Regions from separate parts of the Viridibacillus sp. FSL H8-0110 genome, predicted to be linked through region 3. Evidence: riboswitches for the same ligand, from Rfam matches in the RefSeq annotation. Region 3 holds a riboswitch; each other region holds the start of a gene.
The links. Region 3 has a riboswitch for S-adenosylmethionine ahead of MHH98_RS19605 (methionine ABC transporter ATP-binding protein). Riboswitches for the same ligand answer to the same signal wherever they lie in the genome.
Positions count from the first base shown of each region.

Region 1 (3,286 bases), 3.5 Mb from region 3:
CGTTGCGCGCATTCTTTCAAGTACTTCATCAGAGAGCTTAATCCCTGGTACTTCATGATGTAAAAACTCTGAATTTCGGATACCTGTTAGTGGCATGATTCCTATGAAAATAGGGGTTTCTAAATGTTTAGTAGCTTCATATATCTCTATTATTTTTTCCTTCGTATATACAGGCTGTGTGATGAAATAATCTGCTCCACACTCAATTTTCTTTTCTAATCTTTTTACGGCTCTATCAAGCACTCGTACATTAGGATTAAATGCAGCTGCAATAGAGAAATTAGCCTTTTTACGAAGAGGTTTACCTGAGAATGATATCCCTTCATTCAACTGTTTAATTAATTGAAGTAACTCTAGGCTTGAGACATCATAAACACTAGTTGCACCTGGGAAATCACCTACTTTTGTAGGGTCTCCAGTAACTGCTAAAATCTCATTAATACCTAATGCATCAAGACCCATTAAATGCGATTGTAAGCCGATGAGATTGCGATCACGACAAGTAATATGAGCAAGGGAACGAATATTATTTTGCATTTTCAAAATTGAGCCCATTGCCATGTTACTAATACGAGGGGATGCCAATGAATTATCAGCCATAGTGACAGCATCAACACCTGTTTCATTGAGTATTTGCGCCCCCTCTATAAAGGCAGTGGTATCAAGGTGGCGAGGTGTATCGAGTTCTACAATGATTGTACGTTCCTTTTTCGCCTTTTCGTGAAGTGGCTCATGCTGATCAGGAGTCGCTTCTTTAATCTCGATTACTTTTTTCTTCTTTACAATTTTATTTTCAATTGGTGGTAGGTCAGCAATACGTTTTTTTACAGCTTCTATATGCTTCGGTGTCGTACCACAACATCCTCCAATTAATCGAACACCTTGGTCACGTAGTAAAACACCAGCACGGCCAAAATAATCAGCCTCTGATTCGTAAACAATTTTGCCATCTTCTACATCTAGCAAACTAGCATTTGGATATGCAGATAAGAATGCCTTGGATGGCAATTCTACATCCTCAAACGCTTGGATTGTATGGTGAGGGCCTAAACGGCAATTTACTCCAACAATATCTGCACCCAAAGCTTCTAATTGGTGCAATGCATCATTTAATAATAAGCCATTTTGTAAAATACCTGGTTCATGCATTGATACTTGCGAGATGATTGGTACATCAGTCAATTTTCTCAAATGTTGCACTACAGATGAAAGTTCCTCAAAATCATAGTACGTCTCTAGTAATAAACCATCCGGATTACCTGCTAATAGATACCCCGCTTGCTCATCTAATGCAGCTATGATTTCAGCTAGTGTCGCTTCACTTTTACGAATACCGCGAATACCACCAATTGTCCCTAAGACAAATTGGCCTCCTGGTGCTGCAGCATGTTTTGCAATGGCGATTGCCGATTCATTAAACTCCTTTACAGAGCTCTCTAAACCATAACGTTCTAATTTAATGGCATTCGCTGTATACGTATTAGTCTGAATAATGTCAGCGCCTGATTTTATATATTGTTGGTGTATATTTTCAATCACTTCAGGCTTGGTAATGTTTAATTCCTCATAACAATAATCAATTCCGTAAGAATATAATAAAGTGCCCATCGCACCGTCAGCTGTTAACACTTGTGTTTGCAATTTTTCAAGTAATCCCATTAAAATCCCTTCCTTTCTACATAAAAAAGCCTTCTTATGGATAAGAAGGCTTGACGATTACGATGTTCGCTCCTTCTTATCTTTTCGGACAATCTGTAAATCCGCTGGAGTTAGCACCTGACCAGATGGCTGGTTGCTGAAGCTTCAAAGGGCCAGTCCCTCAGCTTCTCTTGATAAGAAATATATATTTAATTGTTAGAATAATTAAAAGAATCATAACCCTAGAAAAGAATATCGTCAAGAGCGTTTTTAGAATTATAGCAAAACTCTGTATTATAAGTATATTTTAGCTACAAAACAAAAAAGATGAGTTTTGGCAATTACTTGTTGAAACAACAATCATTTCTTCATGACTATTTATTTGCAAAAATTTTATTAGCTGATGTCTTATCATAACTTTTTATTTCAACCAATTCACCTTGAATAATCAGTCGCTTAGAACCATCATAATTACATGTAACGAGCGTTATCATTTTTTCATTTGAATCATTTATGACATCAATTTGCTCCGGTTGTACAATATGCATTTTATCAATTTTATATTCATAGATTTTTTTAAAGTCGGTTACATAAACTTGCATACCTTCCTCCGCATTAGTAAGAGGACTAAAGAGTGCCTTCCCATTATTCATATTATGACCCGCTAAGGCATAATTAGCTTTTCCCATCTTTTGTTCACGTTTCATCGTACCAGCACCAATTGCTAAGTTTGTATTCGATACACCATATAAAATAGGTAATCGCATATTCACTTGAGGTACACTAATAGCTCCAATGGCATTTAGTTTTTTTTGATTGAATTGTGCCTTTACAACATCTTTGACATTTAAATCATCCACTTGCTGAAAATCAAATGACGCATCTAGATTCTTCATTGCTGACGCTATGTCTTGTTGCTCAATCGTTGCCTTCGACATATTCGAAATGAAATATCCCATAATAGGCTGATAGAAAATAAAAACTAAACCAATTACTAGCAAGAAAATGCCTAATATCAAACTTCCCTTTTTCTGCATGTTATCCACCTTCTTTTCTCATTCATTTTAATAGTAACAATTCACTTAGCACTTTCAAGCAGTTTGACATAACGTTAAAATTAACCCAAAAAGAAAGAGCTAATGAAATTGGTATCCCTTAGCTCTTTTCTACCTACCTTGATTGTTTTTTAATGTATTTTTGCTAGAATTGATTCTGCTGTTTCTTTCCCGTTCTTAATACAAGGGCCAATACCTACACCGTAATAAGAACAACCTGCAAGTAATACATTTTCATATGCAGTGGCCATTTTAGTTGATAAAGCTTCTACTGTTTTTCCATGACCAAGATGGTAAACTGGCATTAAATCATTCCACTTTGTCACTTCTACAACAGTAGGCTCTGCTTCTATATTCAAGCTTTTTGCAATATCCTCTAAAGCAATTTCAGTTAATTCCTCTTTACTTGAATGCTTCATTTCTTCAAAATCTGGGTTTGAGTTTTTATAAAATAAACGCACAAGTAATTTGCCGTCTTTTGAAGTATGACTCCATTTACGACTTGTCCATGTACAAGCATTACATTTGACATCACTGTTTTCAGAAACGATAAAACCTGTACCGTCTGCAGGTAATTGGCTATCGGGAATATT
Region 1 covers NZ_JBBOPJ010000001.1:448,280-451,565, reverse strand. The annotation lists gene MHH98_RS02295 (bifunctional homocysteine S-methyltransferase/methylenetetrahydrofolate reductase) at 1-1,659, opposite strand, end outside; SAM riboswitch class I at 1,733-1,839, opposite strand; gene MHH98_RS02290 (class A sortase) at 2,013-2,675, opposite strand; gene MHH98_RS02285 (protoporphyrinogen oxidase) at 2,825-3,286, opposite strand, start outside.
Region 1: linked by a shared signal. The riboswitch ahead of MHH98_RS02295 (bifunctional homocysteine S-methyltransferase/methylenetetrahydrofolate reductase) and the one ahead of MHH98_RS19605 (methionine ABC transporter ATP-binding protein) in region 3 are both predicted to bind S-adenosylmethionine.

Region 2 (3,286 bases), 150 kb from region 3:
CTGTCTACGGGCATCGTCATTATCGTCCCATTGAATAATAAATGGTAATTGAAGAGAGTCATTTCCTTCACCAGCATAAAGTAACTGCCAGCTAATAATACTGCCATCTGGTCGTTTTCTGTTCATTGGTACTGGCCCATTTACTGATAAACCTTGCTCTTTCAAACGCTCTGCTATACCTTCAATATCCGTTGTACGAGCTGCAAATCTTACGAAACCTTCTTTGAATTTATTATTTACTACTGTTTCAATAAGGCTGTGATGTAAATGTTTTGCCCCTGCTACTAATTCTCTGTCGTATGTACCAAGGTACTCTATATAACTTAGATCAAAGTAACTAAGTGCATTGTACGTTCCGCGCCCTTCATGAACGCCACCTTCAACAGCGTAAATTCCTTGATTTTGTAATGGCTTAATTACTTCTTTTGGCTCATCCACAAAATGTACTAAGTGATCAAAAGATAATGTCATGTTCCAGTCCCCCTTATTTAAATAAATAATGTGAAACGATTTTCACAAATGATTTCTCTATAGTTAATAACGCTCTTTCATCAAAATCAAATTTTGGATGATGATGTGCAAAATGAGTGCGTTCGTCGTCATTTCGTGAACCTGCTTTAAAATAAGTACCTGGCTTTTCATTTAAAAAGTACGCGAAATCCTCCCCACCCATTGACGGTTCAAAATCAATCACAGATTCTGTACCGAATTCTGCTTCAAATAATTCTTTCACAAGCTCTGTTTCAGTTGGATGATTGTAAAGGGCTGGGTAGCCATGCAAATAATCGATTTCACATGTGGCATGTGCTGATTCCGTTACTCCTTTGACAATTGAGTAGATTTCTTCTTTTACCTTACTCCGAACATCCTCTGTCATCGTCCGGACCGTTCCTTCAATAATTGCCGAATCTGCAATGATATTAAAGGCACTTCCAGCGTGGAATACACCAACTGTCACCACCGCTGCATCAAATGGATTTAAGCGACGACTGACAATTTTTTGCAACGCTCCAACGATTTCACTACCCACTATAATCGAATCGATGGATTGCTGTGGTTTCGCACCATGCCCTCCTAGTCCTTGGATTTTAATTGTGAATTTATCAACTGCAGCCATTTTGAAACCATCCCCAACAGATACCTTTCCAACTGGCGAACCCGAGTCTAAATGCGCACCAAATACATAATCTACATCCTTTAATACATCTTCAGCAATCATGAATTTCGCACCACCAGGAGGTTTTTCTTCCGCATGTTGGAAAACAAAAATGATGTTACCGTGCAGATGCTCTCTGTAATGGCTTAGCGTTTTCGCTGTTCCAAGTAATGAGGCTGTATGTCCATCATGACCACATGCATGCATAACACCATCTTTTTGAGATTTATAAGTAACTTCTTTTAAATCTGCGATTGGTAATGCATCAAAATCTGCTCTTAAAGCGATTGTTTGACCAGCTTGATCCCCCTTCAAAACACCGATTAAACCATTTCCGCCTATCCCTTTTTTCACCTCTAAACCGAAGCCCTCAAGTTTTTCTGCTATAAATTTTGCAGTTTCATATTCTTCAAAAGATAACTCTGGATGCTCATGCAAATATCTCCTCCATCCAACAATTTCATCAAAATCTTTATCTATTTCTTCATAAATTGTAGTTAAAAGTTCTTTTTGCGTTATCGCACTCATTCAATATTCCTCCCTCAATTTATACCTTTAATTCAAATAGGTTTACTTTGAATTTGAGTTAAATTTTTTTCTTAGAACTTTTCATTATATGCTCTGTAAATTTATTTCATGATAATAAAAAAGTCGATTTCTCTATTTCATTTAGAGAAATCAACTCGGTATGTAAGTCTCTCCTCATCTATCAAGTTTTTAATCAACTTGCTGGAAGTAGCACCTTACTTTAATAGCGGTTGCTGAGATATCACAGGGCCAGTCCCTCCACCTCTCTTGATAAGAAAACCTATTGAATTAGTAGTAATTAAAATCATGTTACGCCAATCCATTGAAAATTGCAATAAATTTCCTGCTATTTTCTAAATCAATACGGCGCTTTCTGATAAAAATAATTTGGTGTTTTACGTTCATTGTCATATGGTTTATGGAATATATGCGTTGTAGCCGGTGATAACGGTGGAATAAGCCATGTCCAATTCCCTGTTACGTCACGCCCTGCAGTTTGTTCATTGGATTCGAAGCGTTTAAATTGTTGTGCTGCTGTATGGTGATCTACAATACTCACTTCATCTTCTTTATACGAATATAAAACGGCCGCATTCAATTCAACTAATGCACGGTCTTTCCATAAGGAAGAATTTGAAGATGTATTTAAACCCATTTTTTCTGCGATTGTCGGTAACATATTATATCGATAATCATCTGCTAGGTTACGCGCACCAATTTCCGTTCCCATATACCAGCCATTAAACGGAGCAGCTGCATATGTAATACCACCAACTTCTAATTTCATATTCGAAATCATCGGTACCGCATACCACTTCAGACCAAGTTCCTTAAACCACTCAAATTCAGGGTGTCGGATTGGTACTTCTAATATATATTCAGCTGGAATATCGAATACTTGCGGTTCTCTTTCTCCAATTTGAATAACTAGTGGCAAAACATCGAAACGCCCACCTTTTCCTTGCCAGCCAAGTTGCTCACATTTCTTCGTAAACTCTACCGAATCTGGATCTCCAACAACGCCATTTGCTGTTTCATACCCAGCATAGCGGATTAATTGATGATTCCAAACACGTACGTTAGGTTGAGAGAAAATTGTAATCGTCGGACGGATTCGACCACCATTTGTTGCAAAATCAATATGCTCTAGAAGTCCTTGAAAAATGTCGTGCTCGCTTGTCAATTCCCGCTTATCAAGCACTTGCAACGTTTGCCAAAACAAACGACCTATACATTTATTACTATTACGCCAACCTACTTGTGCACCAAATCTCAGTTCATCTATTGTATGTTCATAATATCCATTATCTTGGATATCATTCTCTACTTCAACTAAGCGTCTTACTAACTCCTCTTCAGATCGCTCCGTTTCCGAATAATACAACTTTATAAAATCAATAGCCTCATTCAACATCGCCATAGTTCCTCCTGTCACCACTCGACTTCCTATCTACCATCATAGAAGAATTGATTTCCATCAGACAAGGCATAAGACTTAAATAATGTGGTGATTTTGTGGCAACTTCCAATTTTGGCATAAACCGATTTGATTTGAATGAATTTTTAGAATAAAAAATAAAATAATATCTTCTTAAAATTCAG
Region 2 covers NZ_JBBOPJ010000001.1:4,102,235-4,105,520, forward strand. The annotation lists gene MHH98_RS20300 (VOC family protein) at 1-471, opposite strand, end outside; gene MHH98_RS20305 (M20 metallopeptidase family protein) at 485-1,684, opposite strand; SAM riboswitch class I at 1,856-1,961, opposite strand; gene MHH98_RS20310 (nitric oxide synthase oxygenase) at 2,043-3,104, opposite strand.
Region 2: linked by a shared signal. The riboswitch ahead of MHH98_RS20305 (M20 metallopeptidase family protein) and the one ahead of MHH98_RS19605 (methionine ABC transporter ATP-binding protein) in region 3 are both predicted to bind S-adenosylmethionine.

Region 3 (3,286 bases):
GTCACTATACGGCCCTGCAGTTGCGCCAATTTTAATGTCTTTTGAATCTTTTGGTTTGCTTTCATCTTTGTTACCACATGCAACTAAAACTGTTGCTAATACGAATAATAACGCTGCTAGTAAAAACTTTTTCATTTTCAAATCTCCCCTTTATCGTTTATCAATTGCTTTTGAAATGGCATCGCCTGAAAGTTGAATAATTTGGACAATAACAATTAAAATGACAACTGTCGCAATCATAATTGTGTTGTCATAGCGGTAGTAACCAAAGCGAATAGCTAGGTCGCCAATTCCACCGCCGCCGACAATACCAGCCATTGCGGAATATGCGACTAAACTAATAATCGTCATTGTCACACCTTGGATAATACCCGATTTCGCTTCAGGTAATAGCACATCTCGTATAATCATCCACGGTGTTGCACCGACAGCTATTGATGCCTCGATGACACCTTTATCAACTTCACGCATAGACGTTTCTACAAGTCTCGCAAAGAACGGAATGGCTGCTACAGATAATGAAACACTTGCCGCTACGGGACCAATTGTATCTCCAACCAGTATTTTTGTTAGCGGGAACAACGCTACTAATAGAATGATATACGGAACGGAACGAACTAGATTGACGATAAACCCTAAAATTCCGTTAAAAAAACGATTACGTAAAAATAAACCTTTGCTTGTAACAAATAGTATAATTCCAAGTGGTAAACCAATAATTAGTGAAATGCTAAGTGAAATACCAATCATCAGTAACGTTTCACCAAATGCTTTCCAAATGTCTGGAAGCATACTAATAAAGTGCTCGAAATCAAATAGCATTGTTAATCACCTCCACAAACGCACCGCGTCCTTCCATATAAGAAATAGCTCTCCCTACATTATCCGGTTGACCTTGTAGCTCCATTAAGAAAATGCCAAGAGGTTTTTCTTGAATATATTCAATTGTGCCGTGCAAGAAATTACCACGTACTTCAAAGTTTTGAATCATATCTGAAATGACGCCCTCTCCAGCTACATCTCCTTTGAATAGTACTTTCACAATTTCCCCTGTCACACCTTTAAGAATCGTTGGTGGCAGTTCAAATGATACAACGCTGCTAATAAATTCTTGTGTTAATGGCTCAACCGGATTTGCAAAAACGTCGTAAACTGCCCCTTCTTCAATGACTCTTCCATCTTGCATAATAACCATTCGATCACAAATTTCTTTCACAACATCCATTTCGTGCGTGATAAGGATGATTGTAATATTTAGCTCACGATTGATCTTTTTTAGTAAGCGTAAAATGGAAACCGTTGTTTTTGGGTCAAGTGCTGATGTCGCTTCATCACAAAGTAGTACGGATGGATTATTTGCAAGTGCGCGGGCAATGCCGACACGTTGCTTTTGACCACCACTTAATTGTGCTGGGTAAACGTCTATTTTCTCAGATAAACCTACCATTTCAAGCAATTCTTTTACACGAGCATTAATCAGCTTCGGTGGTGTAGCCGCTGCTTTTAAAGCAAATTCAATATTTTCGCCAACCGTTTTTTGACTGATTAAGTAAAAATGTTGGAATATCATTCCGATTTTCAAACGCGCTTTACGAAGTTGTTCACCTTTTAATTTTGTTAAATCTTGACCATTTACTACGATACTGCCACTTGTTGGTCGCTCTAATAAATTGATACAACGTAGAAGCGAGCTTTTTCCTGCGCCAGAATAGCCAACAATACCGAAAACTTCACCTTCATCGATTGTCAACGATACGTTGTCTACACCCGTTACCGTACCCTTCTTGGTTTTATATACTTTTGTAAGATTCTGAATCTCTAGCATATTGTATCCCCTCAAATCTGTTTAAATTATGTAACTTCTATAGAAATACTTGGAATTTGCTGTATTAAAAAACGCTTCTTTCGGTTATCTGAAAGAAGCATCGTAAGTGTAAATTGGCGATTTATCTTCCAGAATGTACTCATTCTGTAGGAATTGGCACCTTCCCTTTGGCAGGGGGTTGCCGGACGTCATAGGGCCTATCCCTCGGTCTCTCTAGATAAAATTCAATATTCGTTTGTAAGTTATGAACTAAATATTACTGTGAAATAATGTAGATGTCAAACACTTTTTTGAAACTTTGAATTATTTCAAAATATCTTTATATAATTCAGGACGACGATCATCATATACCGGGATTCGTTGGCGAATTTCATCCACTATAGAGAAATCGACATCGATAATCGCCATTTCTTCATCTTCTCCACCAGTCCATAACACTTCACCCCAAGGTTCAATAACCATCGATTGACCGTTGAAATTTTGTTTTTTATGGCTAATTCTATTTACTGCAATAACAAAACACTGGCTTTCAATTGCACGTGCTTGTAATAACGTTTTCCAATGATCAATACGTGGCGTTGGCCATTGTGCAGAAACGAAAATTACTTTCGCTCCGTTCAATGCATGAAGACGTAACCACTCTGGAAAACGAATATCGTAGCAGATAACACCAGCTGCTGGAATATCACCCAGTTCAAAGTTATTTTGCTTATCGCCAGCTGATAAATACAAATGCTCGTCCATTAGACGGAAAAGATGCGCTTTATCATATTCGCTGACAAGCTCCCCTTTGTTGTTATATACGTACATCGTATTATAGAATTTACCATCTTTTTTCGTTGATACCGAGCCACCAACAATATGAATTTGTAATTCTTCTGAAAGCTTTTGTAGAAAATTCTTTGTGCGTTCCCCGTTCGGATCTGCAAGGTCTTCTAATTTCTCTAAAGCATAGCTAGAATTCCACATTTCGGGAAGAATTGCGAGTTCCGCCCCCTTATCAGCGGCCTCCCTGATAAACTTTTCGACGTTTGTAAAATTTTTTTCGATGTCCCCGAAGGCAACATTTAATTGTATACATGCAATTTTCATAACTCCACCACCTGTAGACATTTTCTTAAAAAGGTTATAATATTTCTCTTATTATTGCGACTATTTTATACATACGTCTATTTTATCCACAAAGTAGTTGTTGTGTATAGCGTTTTTATAAGAAAGATTTTGTGGATAACAAGTTATTAAAGAAAATAATTCAAGGGGGTTTGTTCGAAGATGGAATTTTCAACGAGATTACAACAGTTGCCGAAGCAGTTTTTCGCAACTTTAGTACAAAAAGTAGGTGCCGCAGTTGCGGAAGGTAGAGATGTCATCAATTTAGGCCAAGGAAATCCAGACCAACCAACGCCTCCTCATATTATAAAAGCTATGCAGGAAGCTGTTATTAATCCGCAAACTCATAAA
Region 3 covers NZ_JBBOPJ010000001.1:3,949,569-3,952,854, forward strand. The annotation lists gene MHH98_RS19595 (MetQ/NlpA family ABC transporter substrate-binding protein) at 1-135, opposite strand, end outside; gene MHH98_RS19600 (methionine ABC transporter permease) at 151-822, opposite strand; gene MHH98_RS19605 (methionine ABC transporter ATP-binding protein) at 812-1,825, opposite strand; SAM riboswitch class I at 1,944-2,049, opposite strand; gene MHH98_RS19610 (carbon-nitrogen family hydrolase) at 2,129-2,917, opposite strand; gene MHH98_RS19615 (pyridoxal phosphate-dependent aminotransferase) at 3,098-3,286, shown strand, end outside.